3 regions of the Enterobacter sp. MGH 24 genome follow, and region 2 is predicted to be linked to each of the others. Evidence: riboswitches for the same ligand, from Rfam matches in the RefSeq annotation. Region 2 holds a riboswitch; each other region holds the start of a gene.
The links. A riboswitch is a leader RNA that binds a small molecule or an ion and turns the genes downstream of it on or off. The one in region 2 is predicted to bind thiamine pyrophosphate.
Positions count from the first base shown of each region.

Region 1: linked by a shared signal. The riboswitch ahead of thiC (phosphomethylpyrimidine synthase ThiC) and the one ahead of thiM (hydroxyethylthiazole kinase) in region 2 are both predicted to bind thiamine pyrophosphate.
Region 3: linked by a shared signal. The riboswitch ahead of thiB (thiamine ABC transporter substrate binding subunit) and the one ahead of thiM (hydroxyethylthiazole kinase) in region 2 are both predicted to bind thiamine pyrophosphate.

Region 1 covers NZ_KI535657.1:1,652,729-1,659,025, forward strand. Annotated here, with positions in the region: gene thiG (thiazole synthase) at 1-88, opposite strand, end outside; gene thiS (sulfur carrier protein ThiS) at 90-290, opposite strand; gene thiF (thiazole biosynthesis adenylyltransferase ThiF) at 274-1,029, opposite strand; gene thiE (thiamine phosphate synthase) at 1,022-1,657, opposite strand; gene thiC (phosphomethylpyrimidine synthase ThiC) at 1,657-3,552, opposite strand; TPP riboswitch at 3,631-3,742, opposite strand; gene L370_RS13995 (Rsd/AlgQ family anti-sigma factor) at 3,797-4,294, opposite strand; gene nudC (NAD(+) diphosphatase) at 4,390-5,163, shown strand; gene hemE (uroporphyrinogen decarboxylase) at 5,202-6,266, shown strand; gene nfi (deoxyribonuclease V) at 6,276-6,297, shown strand, end outside.
Region 2 covers NZ_KI535657.1:4,506,561-4,512,857, reverse strand. Annotated here, with positions in the region: gene L370_RS23755 (YadA C-terminal domain-containing protein) at 1-772, opposite strand, end outside; TPP riboswitch at 1,433-1,530, shown strand; gene thiM (hydroxyethylthiazole kinase) at 1,566-2,336, shown strand; gene thiD (bifunctional hydroxymethylpyrimidine kinase/phosphomethylpyrimidine kinase) at 2,333-3,133, shown strand; gene L370_RS00990 (GntR family transcriptional regulator) at 3,176-3,922, shown strand; gene L370_RS00995 (PfkB family carbohydrate kinase) at 3,896-4,849, opposite strand; gene L370_RS01000 (ADP-ribosylglycohydrolase family protein) at 4,846-5,850, opposite strand; gene L370_RS01005 (nucleoside permease) at 5,847-6,297, opposite strand, start outside.
Region 3 covers NZ_KI535657.1:2,154,157-2,160,453, reverse strand. Annotated here, with positions in the region: gene L370_RS11620 (sugar efflux transporter) at 1-211, opposite strand, end outside; gene sgrT (glucose uptake inhibitor SgrT) at 332-484, opposite strand; gene sgrR (HTH-type transcriptional regulator SgrR) at 573-2,228, shown strand; TPP riboswitch at 2,265-2,365, shown strand; gene thiB (thiamine ABC transporter substrate binding subunit) at 2,397-3,380, shown strand; gene thiP (thiamine/thiamine pyrophosphate ABC transporter permease ThiP) at 3,356-4,966, shown strand; gene thiQ (thiamine ABC transporter ATP-binding protein ThiQ) at 4,950-5,651, shown strand; gene L370_RS11650 (DedA family protein) at 5,696-6,297, opposite strand, start outside.

The DNA.
Region 1 (6,297 bases), 2.9 Mb from region 2:
TGGCATCCACCATCAGCTGCGGCGAGGCGAACTTTCCGGTTCCGGTAAACAGATGTGAATCAAAGACTTTATCGGCAATACGTAACATCTCAGCCCCCTGCGATAACCTGAAACAGCAGGATCTGGTCGCCGTCATTGACCTGCTGATGTTCCCACTGCTCGCGCGGCAGGATCTGTTGATTGAGCGCCAGCGCCGTTCCCGGCTTGAGCTGACGCAGCTTGTCGAGCAGTACCGCAACGGTGAGCCCGTCGTCGCATCTCATCGGCTCATCGTTAAACAGAATGCGCATCGCGGCCTCCGCATACCGGGCAGCGGCTGGCGCGGTGTAACGCCAGGTGGCGCCAGCCGCTGGAGCGGGCATCGAACAGCCGCAGCGTATTGCGTTCCGTCTCCATGCCGCTGAGCAGCTTGATGGCTTCCAGCGCCTGCATTGTGCCCATTACGCCGACCACCGGACCAAGAATGCCCGCCGTACGGCAGTTGCGCGCTGGCTCTGCATCATCCGGCCACAGGCAGCGATAGCAGCCCTGCGACCACGGCGGGGTCAGGACCATCATCTGCCCGCCGAACCCCACCGCGCTGGCGGTGATAAGCGGCGTATTATTTGCCACGCAGGCGGCGTTAATCGCCTGGCGCGTCGCCATGTTGTCCGTGCAGTCCAGCACCACGTCGGCAAGGGCGACCTCGCGGCGCAGGCTTTCACCGCTGAGCCGATCCTGCAGGGCAATCAGCTCGATATCCGGGTTGAGCTGGTTCAGGCGCTGCCGGGTGACTTGCGCTTTCGGCTGGTTGATATCTTCGGTGGTGAAGAGGATTTGTCGCTGCAGGTTGCTGAGGTGTACCTCGTCGTCGTCGGCCAGCACCAGCGTACCGATACCTGCACCTGCCAGATAAAGCGCGGCGGGCGCGCCTAACCCGCCCAGACCGACAATCAGCACCCGGCTGGCGAGCAGTTTTTGCTGTCCGTCGATGGCGATATCTTCCAGCAGGATCTGACGGCTATAGCGCATAAAATCGCGGTCATTCATCACCCGCTCCTGCCAGCTGTAACAGCTGTTCGGTGGCGAACCGCCAGTCTGCGGCCTGGGTGATGGCGCTGACGACGGCGATACTGCCGACGCCGGTCTCCAGCACCGCCGGGGCGCGTTCAAGGCTGATTCCGCCGATGGCGACGGTAGGGTATTCGGCAAGGCGTTTGACGTGACTCGCCAGCTGCGCCAGGCCCTGCGGTGCGGAGGGCATCTGCTTGGTTTGCGTCGGGAAGACGTGACCCAGCGCGATGTAAGAGGGACGGGCCGCCAGCGCCACGTCGATCTCCATGTCATCGTGTGTTGAAACGCCAAGACGCAGCCCGGCTTCGCGGATAGCGCTCAGATCCGTTGTTTCCAGGTCCTCCTGGCCCAGATGCACGCCGTAAGCCTCGTGCTTAACGGCCAGCCGCCAGTAGTCGTTGATAAACAGACGGGCGTTATACTGGCGCCCCAGCGCAATGGCGGTAACCACATCGGTTTCCACCTCGTCATCGCGTTTATCCTTGATGCGCAGCTGGAGAGTGCGGACGCCGGCTTCCAGCAGGCGCGCTATCCACTCTACGCTGTCCACCACCGGATAGAGCCCTAACCGAAAGGGGACGGGCGGGAAATCGGGCTGGTACATTACGCCTCCTCTTTTTTGAGGTAGATTTCGCCGCCTCTGGCGCGGAAGGTTTCAGACATGTCCGCCATACCCACTTCAATGGTTTGCGCGGCGGCGTAGTCGCGCACCTCCTGGCTGATTTTCATCGAGCAGAATTTTGGCCCGCACATCGAGCAGAAGTGCGCGACTTTGCCCGATTCCTGCGGCAGGGTCTCGTCGTGATAGGCGCGCGCGGTGAACGGGTCCAGCGCCAGGTTGAACTGATCTTCCCAGCGGAATTCGAAGCGCGCCTTTGACATGGCGTTATCGCGGATTTGCGCGCCCGGGTGACCTTTGGCCAGATCCGCGGCGTGGGCGGCAATCTTGTAGGTAATCAGCCCCTTCTTCACGTCCTCTTTGTTAGGCAGGCCGAGGTGCTCTTTCGGCGTCACGTAGCAGAGCATGGCGCAGCCGAACCAGCCGATCATCGCCGCCCCAATGCCTGACGTGAAGTGGTCATAGCCCGGTGCGATGTCGGTTGTCAGTGGCCCCAGCGTGTAGAACGGCGCTTCGTGGCAGTGCTCCAGCTCTTCGGTCATGTTGCGGCGGATCATCTGCATCGGCACGTGTCCCGGGCCTTCAATCATCACCTGCACGTCATACTCCCAGGCGATTTTGGTCAGCTCGCCCAGCGTGTGCAGCTCGGCAAACTGCGCTTCGTCGTTGGCGTCGCGAATAGAGCCCGGACGCAGGCCGTCGCCCAGTGACAGAGAAACATCGTACGCGGCGCAGATTTCGCAGATCTCGCGGAAGTGCTCGTAGAGGAAGTTTTCCTGATGATGGGAGAGGCACCACTTCGCCATGATGGAACCGCCGCGCGAGACGATGCCGGTCAGACGCTTCGCCGTCATCGGCACGTAGCGCAGCAGCACGCCCGCGTGAATGGTGAAGTAGTCCACGCCCTGTTCAGCCTGCTCCAGCAGCGTGTCGCGGAACGCTTCCCAGGTGAGGTCTTCGGCAATGCCGTTGACCTTCTCCAGCGCCTGATAAATCGGGACGGTGCCAATCGGTACCGGGCTGTTACGCAGGATCCATTCGCGGGTTTCATGGATATAGCGGCCGGTGGAGAGGTCCATTACCGTGTCCGCGCCCCAGCGCGTTGACCAGACCAGCTTTTCCACCTCTTCTTCGATGGAGGAGGTGACGGCCGAGTTACCGATGTTCGCGTTGACCTTCACCAGGAAGTTGCGGCCGATAATCATCGGCTCGGATTCCGGGTGGTTAATGTTGGCGGGGATGATCGCGCGGCCTGCGGCCACTTCGTCACGCACAAACTCCGGCGTGATGTTCTCCGGCAGGCGTGCGCCAAAGCCTTCACCCGGATGCTGGTAGCGCAGCACTTCGCTGCGGATGCGCTCGCGGCCCATGTTTTCGCGGATGGCGATGAACTCCATCTCCGGCGTGACGACGCCCTGGCGCGCGTAGTGCAGCTGGGTCACGCATTTGCCCGCTTTAGCGCGTTTTGGCGTCAGCAGGCCGGTAAAGCGCAGCGCGTCCAGGCCGTCGTCGGCCAGGCGCTCTTTGGTGTACGCAGAGCTGCGCACGCTCAGTTCTTCGCAGTCGTTGCGCGCATCAATCCACGGCTGGCGCAGCTTAGCCAGACCCTGCTGGACGTTGATCGTAACAGATGGGTCGCCGTACGGGCCGGAGGTGTCATACACCGGCACGGCTTCGTTGTCTTCAAACTGCGGATCCTCTTTGCTGCCGCCGATAAGCGTCGGGCTGAGCTGAATTTCGCGCATCGGGACGCGGATATCGGCCTGCGAGCCGGAAATGTAGATGCGTTTCGAGTTCGGGAAAGCGGTACCTTCCAGGGTATCGATGAAGTGTTGGGCCTGTGCGCGCTGTTCGCGGCGGGTCAGTTTTGCAGTAGACATAGCTCATTCCAAAAGTGAAGGACATGGCTTGTCAGACGACGGATGAAGCAAGAGAGGATCGCCCCTGGGCGATACAACAGCTGTTTGACTCTTGTTCCCTTCGCAGGTATTAGCCTGATCAGGTTCCGCGGATCCCGAATTAACGGTCTCAGCCCGCGCTTTCAGGCGCTGGGCACTCCGACAAGAAAAATCCCCCTCGTGAGAGGGGCGAATGGTTGTAAATTACTCGTTAACGATGAAGAACTCAAGCAGGGCGCGCGACGTTCTCTTCGTTACTGATGTTCAAATCATTGTCCAGTACGAGAGCGATCAGCTTATCTTCCAGCGTGAATCGCTCTTCCAGCGCCTCACCGAGGTCGGATAGCGCACGCTGAAACTCAAGATAGTTATCGTGATCGATGGCGTTCTCGAGCGCGGAATCATAGTAATCCATGATCTGCTGGGTGTTGGCTTCCAGCAGCGGATAGAGTTTGCTGGCCGCTAAATACGGTGTTGTCCCTTCCATTTCGCGGATAATGCGTTCATAAATATTGAAATGGCCGTCGGACAGATAGTCGACCAGGCCCTGACAAAAATCATCCAGCGCTTTTTCATTCAGTCGCATAAACGATTCTTTGCCAGGCTTAATACCGACCAGATTGTAATAAGCCACGAGTAGATGCTTGCGCACATGTAGCCAGCGATCCACCAGTTTGTTACTTCCTCTAACGCGCTCAGTCAGGCTTTCCAGCTGGTTTAACATGGTCGACTCCGCAAAATGTAGGATTGAATCTGCTTATCCAGAATGTAACCACAATGCTAACAACATGTCAGTGAAGCGAAGGTAGTGCAATAGATATGGATCGTATTATTGAAAAATCAGATCTTGGTTGGTGGATCGTCAGTCACGAACAAAAGTTATGGCTGCCTGCCGGAGAGTTGCCCTACGGTGCAGCGGAAATGTTCGATCTTGTAGGCCAGCGCGCGCTGAAGATTGGCGAGTGGCAGGGCGATCCTGTGTGGTTGATCCAACAGGCTCGCCGCCAGGATATGGGATCCGTTCGCCAGGTGCTGGATCTGGATGTCGGGCTGTTCCAGCTGGCGGGGCGCGGCGTGCAGCTGGCAGAGTTTTACCGCTCGCATAAATACTGCGGCTACTGCGGATACACCATGCATCCGAGCAAAACCGAGTGGGCGTTGCTCTGTAACCACTGTCGCGAACGCTATTACCCGCAGATCGCACCGTGCATCATTGTCGCTATCCGCCGGGAGGATTCCATCCTGCTGGCGCAGCATACCCGCCATCGCAACGGCGTTCACACCGTGCTGGCCGGCTTCGTCGAAGTGGGCGAAACGCTGGAGCAGGCGGTGGCGCGCGAGGTGATGGAGGAGAGCGGAATCAAAGTGAAGAACCTGCGCTACGTCACCTCCCAGCCGTGGCCGTTCCCGCAGTCGCTGATGACGGCATTTATGGCCGAATACGACAGCGGCGAGATTGTTATCGACCAGAAAGAGCTGTTGGACGCGAACTGGTATCGCTACGACGATTTACCGCTGTTACCTCCGCCGGGCACCGTGGCGCGTCGGCTGATAGAAGATACCGTGGCGATGTGTCGGGCCGAGTATGAGTAGTGTTACACTGGGGCCATGACGCTTAAGGAACTGCAAAAATGACCGAACTGAAGAACGATCGTTATCTGCGTGCGCTGCTGCGCCAGCCCGTTGATGTCACCCCGGTGTGGATGATGCGCCAGGCGGGACGCTATCTGCCAGAGTACAAAGCCACGCGCGCGCAGGCGGGCGATTTTATGTCGCTGTGCAAAAACGCCGAGCTGGCCTGCGAAGTGACGCTCCAGCCGCTGCGCCGCTTCCCGCTGGATGCTGCGATCCTCTTCTCGGATATTCTGACCATTCCGGATGCAATGGGCCTTGGCCTGTACTTCGAAACCGGTGAAGGTCCGCGTTTCACCTCCCCAATCAAAAGCAAAGCCGACGTGGATAAGCTGCCGATCCCCGATCCGGAAGGCGAGCTGGGCTACGTGATGAACGCCGTGCGCACCATTCGCCGCGAGCTGAAAGGTGAAGTGCCGCTGATTGGCTTCTCCGGCAGCCCGTGGACGCTGGCGACCTATATGGTGGAAGGGGGCAGCAGCAAAGCCTTCACCATGATTAAAAAGATGATGTACGCCGAGCCGCTGGCGCTGCATGCGCTGCTCGACAAGCTGGCGAAGAGCGTCACGCTTTATCTCAACGCGCAGATTAAAGCCGGTGCGCAGTCGGTGATGATTTTCGATACCTGGGGCGGCGTGCTGACCGGGCGCGACTATCAGCAGTTCTCCCTGTACTACATGCACAAAATCGTTGACGGCCTGCTGCGTGAAAACGAAGGCCGTCGCGTGCCCGTGACGCTGTTCACCAAAGGTGGCGGTCAATGGCTGGAAGCGATGGCGGCAACCGGCTGCGACGCGCTGGGCCTCGACTGGACCACCGATATTGCCGATGCCCGCCGCCGCGTGGGCGACAAAGTGGCGCTGCAGGGCAATATGGACCCGTCCATGCTCTATGCGCCGCCATCCCGCATTGAAGAAGAAGTGTCGACTATACTGTCTGGTTTCGGCCAGGGGGAAGGCCACGTCTTTAACCTCGGCCACGGTATCCATCAGGATGTGCCGCCAGAACACGCTGGCGTATTTGTGGAGGCGGTGCACCGGCTTTCTGCCCAGTATCATAAGTAAGGAGTGGTTATGGATCTCGCGTCGCTACGCG
Region 2 (6,297 bases):
TGCGTGTCACCGTGGTTGACGTGCCGTCTTTACCATTATGACCATTCACGCCGTTGCGGCCTTTCATTCCCGCTACGCCTTGTGCCCCCGTCGCGCCGGTTTCTCCTTTATCACCTTTCGCTCCTTTTTTTCCATCTACGCCGTCAACAGGTTTTGGCGCATTCTCTAAAATCGCGGTAAGACGTTGTGCGTCGGTGACGTTGCTATCAAGGTGAGAACCAATTAAAGCGATATTGTTATATTTCGGTGTGGGTACGCTCTGCGGTTTAATTGACGGTGTAAGATTAACAAGCGGGGTGACCGTGTGTACGGGGATAATGTAGGGCAGTTTCATGGGAGCATTCGTAATGTGATGCTCATTGGTTGGATGTTGCGACCCATTCAATTTCTGTGGAATCTGTTGCGGAGGTAATACCGGCTTTTTCTGAGCGGGATTCAGATTAGTCATAGAAACAACAGGCGTGGATGTCTGCGTTGGCTTTGGAACAGGAACAATTGACGCCTGCTGAATCTCTGTAATTCGAGCACCCGCATTTTTTATTATGTCCAGGGCCTTATCAGAAATAGCCTGATCTTGCGGTGTATAATGAGCGCGATCGAGGTTAAATTTCTGAATGTTAAGTTTATACAGGCTATTCGCGGCATTCGCCTCATCCCTGATATGCTGAATAGCGTCTGACTTTTCTTGTATCGAAAAGTAAGTGGTAGCAAATACAGAACCAGAGATAGCGCAAAGAGTGATTGACGCTACAGCCGTTTTAATAAATTTCATTTGAAAGTTCTCATCATTAAATCAATAAATAAAAAAGATAAAGGTCAGATCGCTATCCTGGCGGGATGATATAAATTCTTGTTATATCTGGATTCATTTAACGTTAACCCTGAGGTTTTGGTTAGGGGACTTATTTCGTAACGTGCAGCAACTATCTATCAATGTGAAATTTTGATTATTGATCTAAATCATAAACAGCATGAATAGCTAAAACGACTCGCCACAGTGATTATGGAAAAATATTCATAAATTACAATGATATATAAAAACAAAAAGGCGAGGTTGCAAAAAGGGTTAAAAACGCCAATCCATAAATTTTATTTAAGTGTTTTGACCTGAAATTATGGAAAATACACAAAATAGTTAATATAAATTGATAGATATTTCTTAGTTCTTTATTTACGAATCTTTTTCAGGTTTTGAATGAAGGTTTTTTTCGGCTATTCATCGTCTAAGTTAATTTGGAAAAAATATTTAGGTTGCAGATTTAAGCGAGATAGCGTTCAGGCCAGATTGCAATAAAAATGAGTAAGTGGATTGTTAGATAAAAGGTAAAAATAAGTAGGTAAATCTGTATCATCGAAACCCCTTGCGCATGGCCTGCGGGCGCGGTTACACTAAATATTGACAATGAGTTTGAGTAACTCACTGTTTTATAAGTATTTTGACTCGGGGTGCCCTTCTTCATTGAAGGCTGAGAAATACCCGTATTACCTGATCTGGATAATGCCAGCGTAGGGAAGTCAGATGCCTTCCCGGTCATCGCTTCTTCACGCAAGGCAGGAGCGAACCCATGCAGCCTGACCTGCTCGATTTACACGTTTTACACCACTTCCGAACCCGTTCTCCGCTAACCCACTGTATGACCAACGATGTCGTGCAGACCTTTACGGCCAACGTTTTGCTGGCGCTTGGCGCATCACCCGCGATGGTGATTGAGGCCGAAGAGGCTGAACAGTTTGCCGCGGTAGCCGATGCGCTGCTGATTAACGTTGGCACGCTGACCTCGCCGCGTGCTCAGGCGATGCGTCGGGCAATAGAAAGCACGGTGGCGGCAGGCAAGCCCTGGACGCTGGACCCGGTTGCCGTCGGCGCCCTGACGTTCCGCACCCGCTTTTGCCATCAAATTCTTGCCCTGAAACCGGCCGCCATTCGCGGCAATGCCTCTGAAATTCTTGCCCTTGCCGGAATGAGCGCGGGCGGGCGCGGCGTTGATACAACCGATACCGCAGCCAGCGCGGTGCCCGCCGCACAGGCGCTGGCTCGCCAGACCCATGCCGTTGTGGTCGTCACCGGCGAGGTGGATTACATCACTGACGGGCAACGCACCCGCACGGTTACGGGCGGCGATCCGCTGATGACGCGCGTAGTGGGAACCGGATGCGCGCTTTCTGCCGTTGTGGCGGCGAGCTGCTCGCTGCCGGGCGACCGGATGGATAACGTCGCTGCCGCCTGCGGATGGATGAAGCGGGCCGGAACGGTCGCCGTTGCGCAGTCACGTGGGCCTGGCAGTTTTGCCAGCGCGTTTCTGGATGCGCTCTATTCGCTGGAGGAGCAGGCATGAAGCGGATTAACGCCCTGACCATTGCCGGCACCGATCCTAGCGGCGGCGCAGGGATCCAGGCTGACCTCAAAACCTTCTCGGCCCTTGGCGCGTACGGCTGCTCGGTCATTACCGCGCTGGTGGCGCAAAACACGCGTGGCGTACAGTCGGTCTATCGTATCGAACCTGATTTTGTCGCCGCGCAGCTGGATTCGGTGTTCAGCGACGTGCGTATTGATACCACCAAGATCGGCATGCTGGCCGAGACGGACATTGTGGAAGCGGTGGCCGAGCGGCTTAAACGCTATCAGGTGCAAAACGTGGTGCTGGATACCGTCATGCTGGCAAAAAGCGGTGACCCGCTGCTCTCTGCCTCCGCCGTCGAGACGCTGCGCACAAAGCTGTTGCCGCAGGTGGCGCTTATCACGCCCAATCTGCCGGAAGCCGCCGCGCTGTTAGGCACACCGCATGCGCAAACTGAACGCGAGATGAAAGCGCAGGGGAACGCGCTGCTGGCAATGGGCTGCGGCGCGGTGCTGATGAAGGGCGGTCATCTTGACGATGCTGAAAGTCCGGACTGGCTCTTTACCCGCGATGGTGAAGTACGTTTTACCGCGCCGCGCGTGCAGACCAAAAACACCCACGGTACGGGCTGTACACTCTCAGCCGCGCTGGCGGCGCTGCGTCCACGGCATGAAAGCTGGGCCGATACGGTGCGCGAAGCGAAAACCTGGCTCTCGGCGGCGCTGGCAAAAGCGGATAGTCTGGAGGTCGGTCACGGTATTGGGCCGGTTCACCATTTTCATGCATGGTGGTAGGCCTTATACTGGCAGGACACACCACGCCTGAGAAAAACAGAGATGGAACAAGCGCATACCCGGTTAATCGCCCAACTGAATGAACGGATCGCCGCGCCTGACAACACGCCGCTATACCTGAAATTTGCCGAAACGGTAAAAAATGCGGTGCGAAGCGGCATGTTAGAGCACGGGAATATTTTGCCCGGCGAGCGCGATCTGAGCCAGTTAACCGGGGTGTCGCGCATCACCGTGCGAAAAGCGATGCAGGCGCTGGAGGAAGAGGGCGTGGTGACGCGTTCCCGTGGTTATGGCACGCAAATCAACAACATCTTTGAATATTCGCTGAAAGAGGCGCGCGGCTTTTCCCAGCAGGTGGTGTTGCGCGGTCAAAAGCCGAATACGCTATGGTTCAACAAGCGGGTAGTGAAGTGCCCGGAAGAGGTCGCAAACCACCTGTCGATCCCTCCGGACAGCGAGGTCTTTTTGCTAAAGCGCATTCGCTATGTGGATGACGATGCGGTGTCGATTGAAGAGTCCTGGGTGCCGGTCGGGCTCATTCCCGATCCGGATGCGATCGGCATTTCGCTCTACGATTACTTCCGCAGTCAGAATATTTTCCCGCAGCGCACCCGCTCACGGGTTAGTGCCCGCATGCCGGACAGCGAATTTCAGGCGCACATTAAGATGGACGAAAAAATACCGGTGCTGGTGATCAAGCAGATCGCGCTTGACCAACAGCACCGGCCGATTGAGTACAGCATCAGCTACTGTCGCAGCGATCTATACGTCTTTGTGTGCGAGGAGTAGCGCCTCGCGAGTAGGGGCGCAATCCCCGCCGCGGTGGCTGACCACCCAGGACGCCACGGCATTCCCCAGCAGAACGGCGTCTGCCAGCGACCATCCCGCCGCCAGCCCGGCAAGCGTGCCGCCCGCGTGGCTGTCGCCTGCGCCAATGGTGTCCACAACCGTCGCCGGGAACGCCGGAACAACGCCCGAGACGTCACCGTCATACCACGCGGCGCCGTCTTTATCATGCCGCACAATCAGCGCGGCACCGAAGCGATGCTGCCACTCTGCATCCAGGTTTTCAGCCGCTACACCCAGGCGTTCGGCTGCGATCTCCGCTTCCTGACGATTCAGCGACACGATCGGCCTGCAGGCCATGATCCGCGCCATCAGCGCGTCGGGGATATCCGCGATGCGAGGGCCGAAATCGATAAACGCCGTCACGTCCCGCAACCCTTCCAGCCAGCCCGTCAGCAGCTCGCCGCACGGCGAGGCCAGCTGGTAGCCGGATAAGTAGACCAGGCTGTTCGACGGGATGTTAAGCACATCGAGCCAGCGCTGCTGCCACTGGTTCTCCACGCCGCTAAAGGACATAAAGGTGCGCTCTCCGTCTGGCTCCACCAGCGCCAGGCACCAGCCGTTGTCGCCGGTTTCGGCCTCGATGGCGCTGTGCAGATCCTGCTTCGCCATGGCGTTGCGGATGATGTCCGCCCATACCCCGTGGCCGACGGGCAGGGCGTTTTGCGCCGTAATGCCGAGCCGCTTCAGGGCGATTGCGATATTCAGCGCGCAGCCGCCAATATTCACGCCCTGCTGTTTGAGCTCGATATCGCACCCGCGCCAGGGCAGGGCGTAGGCGTCGGCGATCACGTCAATCACCGCCGCGCCCAGCACCGTCACCGGGCGCGCGGCGTGCAGGGTGTCGAGACGTTGGGCAAATGAATTCATAGGCCCTCCCTTTGCTCCCGGTAGTGCAGCAGTTTCTCGCAGTAGCGGCCGAAATCGAGCCGGTTGACGGCGTCGAGTTCGGCTTTGAGCGCCGGGTCAATGGCCTGCACGCCGTGGAGCGCGCCGCAGATGGCCGTCGCCATTGCGCCAATGGTGTCCGTATCGCCGCCCAGGTTAGCGCATAAAATGGCGCAGCGGTTCGGGTCGGTTCCCGCCAGCTCGACCATTGCGATCGCCGCCGGAACGGACTCAATGGTGCTGGTTCCTGCGCCAACAAGCTGATAAATCTGCTCGCTGGCGGAGTCGATACCGTTGGCTTCCCGTACTGTCTTCAGCGCCAGCTCAATACGTGCCGCCAGCGACGCGCTGAAAGTGGTGGTTTTCGCCTCCTGCGCATAGCGGGCGATCCCCGGCAGCGCATCGACGATGTTTTGCCAGCTTTCCCCGTCGATAGCGCGGGAAACCGCCCAGGCAATCACCACCGCACCGGCAATGGCGAGGTCCGATTTATGGGTCGGGCTGGAGGCCAGCGCGACCTGCTCAACAAAGTTTTCCAGACGCGTGGCCGGGAGCAGGCAGCCCAGCGGGGAGGCGCGCATTGCCGCCCCGTTGGTCACGCCGTTGTTGTCCAGTTCGCTCACCGGCTTGCCGTCGCGAATCGCGTTAAGCGCGATTTTCGAGGTCGGGCCGAGCACGTTCTTATTAAACGCGTCGAAATCGAGCGCCCAGCGCAGAATATGCTTGCCGATAACGTCCGCGTTGATGTCTCCCTCACACTCGATAATCGCATCCGCCAGGCACAGCGCCATTGAGGTATCGTCGGTGAACTCGGCCTGTTTGAAATAGCAGGCCGCATTATTCTCTGCCGGGCCGGGTAAAAAGCGGTCGATCCAGCCGAAGTGAGCTTTGACGCGCTTTCTCGGCCACAGCTCCGACGGCATGCCCATCGCATCCCCTAACGCCTGCCCGTAAAGAGCACCGAGAACACGTTCTTGTTTCATTTAACTTCCCCTTGTGTCAGCGCGGCATCGCCATCAACCACCTCAATTGCGGCGATCTCTTTATCCGATTCGCGGAAAAACAGCATAAACAGCACGGCAATCACGGCAATCATGATTGCACCAAACGCCCACATTCCGGCCCAGTTGAAGGTCAGCCCATTCACCGGCTCTTTGTATGCGAACATTTTTTCCATCATCACGCCGCCCAGGCGGTAGCCCAGCAGGCTACCAAAGCCCTGACAGCAGAGCGTAATCAGGCCCTGCGCGGCGGTGCGCATGTGCACCGGCGCTTTTTTATCCACGTAGATGTACGCCGTGACGTAGTAGAAGTCGTAGCTCACGCCGTGCAGCAGAATGCCGAGGAACAGCAGGGCGTAGGTGAAGTACTGTTCCGCTCCGCCGTAAACGAAGAACCCGTAGCGGATGGCGGCGGTGAGCAGACCCAGC
Region 3 (6,297 bases), 2.4 Mb from region 2:
TCGCCAGCGCGAGGCTGACCAGGATCCCCGCAATCGCGTTGACGGTATAAAACAGGCCGACCCAAAACGGCTGTGCCCCCACCTCGCGGCTGAGAAACAGGCTCAGCGTCGGCGCCTGCAGCGCCCCCGCCACGCCCATCATAAAGGCCACCAGCATAAAAGCGGCATACACGCCGTTCAGGCGTCGCCCCATCGTCATCAACCACAGCATGCGCAAGTCCTTGTGAAAGCGAATCGAAATTGGGTGAAAGAATAAACGAAAAAAGCCAGCAAAAACATTTTGCTGGCGGGTGATTAGCACCAATACTCAGTCACACATGATCGAGGCGAGTTAGCGGGAAGAGGTCGGTGTTGTAACGTCCCACTGCATCAATTCTTCTAACGTTTTCAGCCGTTGCTCGGCACACCGGCGGGCCAGCCAGGACGATCCCTTCGTCGCTGAAAAGTACTGCTGATAAAACTGACGTGCGGTAGACCTCTTCATAATTTACCTCCTCGCTTCATCGAGGAGAATTATTGGCCTAATATAGGGATAAATAAATTGCTGGTTTTTTGTCAGGAGTTCCCCTTTTATGCCTTCCGGTCGTCTGCAACAACAGTTTATCCGCCTCTGGCAGTGCTGCGAGGGGCAATCGCAGGAGACCACGCTCAACGAGCTGGCTGACCTGCTTAGCTGCTCCCGCCGCCATATGCGCACGCTGCTCAACACCATGCAGCAACAGGGCTGGTTAAGCTGGGAAGCGGAGGCGGGACGCGGCAAACGTTCGCGGCTGACCTTTCTCTATACCGGGCTGGCGTTGCAGCAGCAGCGCGCGGAAGACCTGCTTGAGCAGGACCGCATCGATCAGCTGGTACAGCTGGTGGGTGACAAGGCCGCCGTGCGCCAGATGCTGGTTTCCCATCTCGGACGCAGCTTTCGTCAGGGCCGACACATTCTGCGGGTGCTCTACTACCGTCCGATGAAAAATCTATTGCCCGGCACGGCCTTACGCCGCTCTGAAACCCATATGGCCCGGCAAATCTTCAGCGGCCTGACGCGGATAAATGAGGAAAATGGGGAACTGGAGGCGGATATCGCGCACCACTGGCAGCAGGTTTCCCCGCTTCACTGGCGCTTTTTCTTACGCCCCGGCATCCATTTTCACCACGGCCGCGAGCTGGAAATGCACGACGTCATCGCGTCTCTGGAGCGAGCACGCAAGCTCCCGCTCTACTCGCATATCTCCCGCGTCCACTCCCCCACGGCCTGGACGCTGGATATTGAGCTGTCGCAGCAGGATAAGTGGCTTCCCTGGCTGCTGGGCTACGTGCCGTCGATGATTCTGCCCGGCGAGTGGGAAACATTGAACAATTTTGCCAGCCTGCCAATTGGCACCGGGCCCTACTCCGTCTCCCGCAATAACAGCAACCAGCTGAAAATCCGCGCGTTCGATGACTACTTTGGCTATCGGGCGCTGATCGACGAAGTGAACGTATGGGTATTACCGGATCTCAATGAAGACCTGAGCTGCGGGCTGACGCTTGAAGGCCCCACCACCGGAGAAAAGGCCGTGGAGAGCCGCCTGGAGGAGGGCTGCTACTATCTCCTCTTTGACCGCCGCACCCACCGTGGGGCAAACCAGGCCGTCCGCAAGTGGATCAGCCACGTTTTGTCCCCTTCCAACCTGATCTACCATGCGGAAGAGCAGTACCAGACATACTGGTTCCCGGCGTACGGCCTGCTTCCGCGCTGGCACCACGCCCGCCCGGTGCACTGCGACAAACCCGCAGGGCTGGAGTCCATCACCCTGACCTACTACCGCGAGCACGTAGAGCATCGTTTTATCGCCAGAATCATGACCCGACTGCTGGCAGCCGAGGGGGTCAAGCTGGAGATCAGGGAAGTGGACTATGACGAATGGCATCAGGGAGAGATCGCCAGTGATATCTGGCTCAACAGCGCCAACTTTACCCTGCCGCTCGATTTTTCCCTTTTCTCGCATCTGTATGAAGTGCCTCTCATCCAGCACTGCATCGACCGTGACTGGCAGCAGGACGCCGCCCAGTGGCGTGCGGGAGATATGAATCTTGCAGCGTGGTGCCAGCAGCTGCTGGCCGAGCAGGCGATCGTCCCGTTGATCCACCACTGGCTGATGATCCAGGGCCAGCGCAGCATGCGCGGCCTGCGGATGAACACCCTGGGCTGGTTTGATTTTAAATCCGCCTGGTTTGCGCCGCCGGAGCCATAACGCTTTCGTAATATTCACCAAATCATTACAATAGCGCCGTTCTCAACGGGGTGCTGCATCACAGATGTGCGCTGAGATAATACCCGTCGAACCTGATCCGGATAACGCCGGCGAAGGGATTTGAGGCTGTTGCTCAAAATCCTTTGCCACTCAACTTTGAGGTGCAAAGTGTTAAAAAAAGTTCTTCCCCTGCTGGCGCTGTTTGCGCTGCCTGCTTTTGCCAAGCCCGTCCTGACGGTCTACACCTATGACTCTTTCTCTGCCGACTGGGGCCCTGGCCCGGTGGTTAAAAAAGCCTTTGAAGCGGACTGTAACTGCGAGCTGAAGTTCGTGGCGCTGGAAGATGGCGTGTCGCTGCTCAACCGTCTGCGCATGGAAGGGAAAAACAGCAAGGCCGACGTGGTGCTCGGGCTGGATAACAACCTGCTGGACGCCGCCTCGCAGACCAAACTGTTTGCCAAAAGCGGCGTCGCGGCAGATGCCGTTAACGTGCCGGGCGGCTGGAAAAACGACACCTTTGTGCCGTTCGATTACGGCTACTTTGCTTTTGTTTACGACAAAAATAAGCTGAAAAACCCGCCGAAGAGCCTGAAAGAGCTGGTCGAAAGCGATCAGAAATGGCGCGTGATTTATGAAGACCCGCGTACCAGTACGCCTGGCCTGGGCCTGCTGCTGTGGATGCAAAAGGTCTACGGGGATAAAGCGCCGGAAGCGTGGCAGAAGCTGGCCGCCAAAACCGTCACCGTCACCAAGGGCTGGAGCGAAGCCTATGGCCTGTTCCTGAAAGGTGAAAGCGACCTGGTGCTGAGCTACACCACCTCTCCGGCCTACCACATTATCGCCGAGAAGAAAGATAACTACGCCGCCGCTAATTTTGGTGAAGGACACTATCTGCAGGTGGAAGTCGCCGCGCGTACCGCCGCCAGCAAACAGCCGGAGCTGGCCGAGAAGTTCCTGAAGTTTATGGTTTCACCGGCGTTCCAGAATGCGATTCCCGCAGGCAACTGGATGTATCCGGTCACTAACATTGCCCTGCCCGCAGGTTTCGAGCAGTTGACCAAACCAAAAACCTCGCTGGAGTTTACGCCGCAGCAGGTCGCCGCGCAGCGTGCAGCATGGGTAAGTGAATGGCAACGCGCCGTCAGCCGCTGATTCCCGGCTGGTTACTTCCCGGGCTCCTCGCCGCCATAGTGATGGTGGTGGTCAGCCTGGGGGCTTTTCTTGCACTGTGGTTCAACGCGCCAGAGAGTGACCTGCTCGCGCTCTGGCACGACGGCTACCTCTGGCACGTTATCCGGTTCTCCTTCTGGCAGGCGTCGCTTTCTGCCCTGCTGTCGGCGATCCCGGCCATTTTTCTGGCGCGCGCCCTGTATCGGCGGCGTTTCCCCGGCAGGCTTGCCCTGCTGCGGCTGTGCGCGATGACGCTGATCCTGCCCGTGCTGGTGGCGGTATTTGGTATTCTGAGCGTTTACGGTCGCCAGGGCTGGCTGGCCTCGCTATTCGGCCTGCTTGGTCTGGAATGGTCATTCTCGCCTTACGGCCTGCAGGGCATTCTGCTGGCGCACGTCTTTTTCAATATGCCGATGGCAACGCGCCTCTTTTTGCAGGCGCTGGAAAATATTCCCGGCGAACAGCGTCAGGTTGCCGCCCAGCTCGGCATGCGCGGCTGGTCATTCTTCCGCTTTGTCGAATGGCCGTGGCTGCGCCGCCAGCTCCCGCCGGTAGCGGCATTAATCTTTATGCTCTGTTTTGCCAGCTTTGCCACCGTGCTGTCGCTCGGCGGCGGGCCGCAGGCTACCACCATTGAGCTGGCGATTTACCAGGCGCTAAGTTACGACTACGATCCCGGTCGCGCCGCGCTGCTGGCGATGGTGCAGATGGCGTGCTGCCTTGCGCTGGTGTTACTCAGCCAGCGGCTGAGCAAAGCGATCCCCGCAGGAAGCAATAATCTTTCTGGCTGGCGCGATCCGCAGGACAGCCTGCACAGCCGCATCTCGGACGTGATGCTGATCGCGCTGGCGCTCCTGCTTCTGCTGCCGCCGCTGCTGGCCGTGATCGCCGATGGCCTCAACAGGAATGTGGTGTCGGTACTGCAACAGCCGGTCCTGTGGCAAGCCACATGGACCTCGTTGCGCATTGCGCTGGCAGCCGGGCTACTGTGCGTGACGCTGACCATGATGTTGCTCTGGAGCAGCCGCGAGCTGTACGCGCGACATGCCCGTAAAGCCGGACAGGCGCTGGAGCTGACGGGCATGCTGATCCTGGCGATGCCGGGCATCGTGCTGGCGACGGGCTTCTTTTTACTGTTCAACAGCACCATTGGCCTGCCGGAAAGGGCCGATGGCATCGTGATTTTCACTAACGCCCTGATGGCCATCCCCTACGCGCTCAAGGTGCTGGAAAACCCGATGCGCGACGTCAACAGCCGCTACGGTTTGCTGTGCCAGTCGCTGGGCATGCAGGGCTGGCAGCGGCTGAAGGCGGTCGAACTCCGCGCGCTAAAACGTCCGCTGGCGCAGGCGCTGGCGTTTGCCTGCGTGCTGTCGATTGGCGATTTTGGCGTAGTGGCGCTCTTTGGCAATGACGATTTCCGCACGCTGCCATACTGGCTCTATCAGCAGATCGGCTCTTATCGCAGTCAGGACGGTGCGGTCACCGCGCTGTTACTGCTGCTGCTGTGCTTTGCCTTATTTACCGTTATCGAAAAACTTCCGGGGCGTGATGTTAAAACTGAATGATGTAACCTGGCTTTACCAGCATCTGCCGATGCGCTTCACGCTCTCCGTGCGTAAGGGGGAGATGATCGCCGTACTTGGCCCAAGCGGCGCGGGAAAAAGCACGCTGCTTAATTTGATTGCCGGTTTTCTGCAGCCGGCAAGCGGCGCGATCGTCATTAACAATCACGATCATACCCACACGCCGCCCGCAAAACGTCCTGTCTCAATGCTGTTTCAGGAAAACAACCTGTTTACCCATCTGACGGTGCGGCAAAACATCGCGCTGGGAATGCATCCGGGACTCAGGCTGAACGATGCCCAGCGCCAGAAGCTGGAGATCATTGCCGCCCAGATGGGGATCACCGAATTCATTGACAGGCTGCCGGGCGAGCTTTCCGGCGGCCAGCGTCAGCGCGTGGCGCTGGCACGTTGTCTGGTACGCGAGCAGCCGATACTGCTGCTGGATGAGCCGTTCTCGGCGCTCGATCCCGCGCTGCGCCAGGAGATGCTGGCGCTGGTGCAGGACGTCTGTCAGCGCCAGCAGTTGACGATGCTGATGGTGTCGCACAGTATTGAGGATGCCGCCCGCATCGCGCCGCGATCGGTGGTGATTGCCGAAGGACGTATTTTGTGGGATGGGAAGACAGAAGAATTGCTGAGTGGTAAAGCGGGGGCGTCTTCACTGTTGGGCATTCGTGCGGTCTGATGCCCTCACCCTGGCCCTCTCCCACGGGGAGAGGGAAAAAGTCCCTAACGGCTGACCACTTTTAATAAAATCTCACCGTATACCGGCATCAGCGGGTGGCGAATCAGCGCGACCAGCGCCACCACGGCCACACCCAGCGTCAGCGGAGCCAGCCACAAAAGACGAGAGCGCGGAAGATAGCGCGTCAAGCGATCGACACTGGCTTTCGCGCTGCGCCATAACCGCCAGCAGAGCCACGCAGCCAGCCACAGCAGCACAGCCGTGCCCAGCAGCAGCCACTTAAACTCACCGCTTTGCATCCCGTCAGGAATATCAATGGCAGCACCCGCGAGGATCCCCGGCAGGAAGTAGAACGGCGGCCAGAAGACGCAGCCGATAATGTTCGGTACCACGAATTTCGCGACGGGCAGATCCAGCATTCCCGCCACCATCGGCACCAGCGGACGCGTTGGTCCCACAAAGCGGCCGACGAGAATGGTAAACATGCTGTGCTGGTGCAGCGCATGCTCGGTTTTATCCAGCAGGGCTTTGTTCTTTTTCATGAACGACCAGCGGTGCAGCGGCTTCTTAAAGCGCCAGCCCAGCCAGAAGGAGATCCAGTCGCCCAGCAAACAGCCGATAATCCCGGCCAGCCACGCCTGCCAGA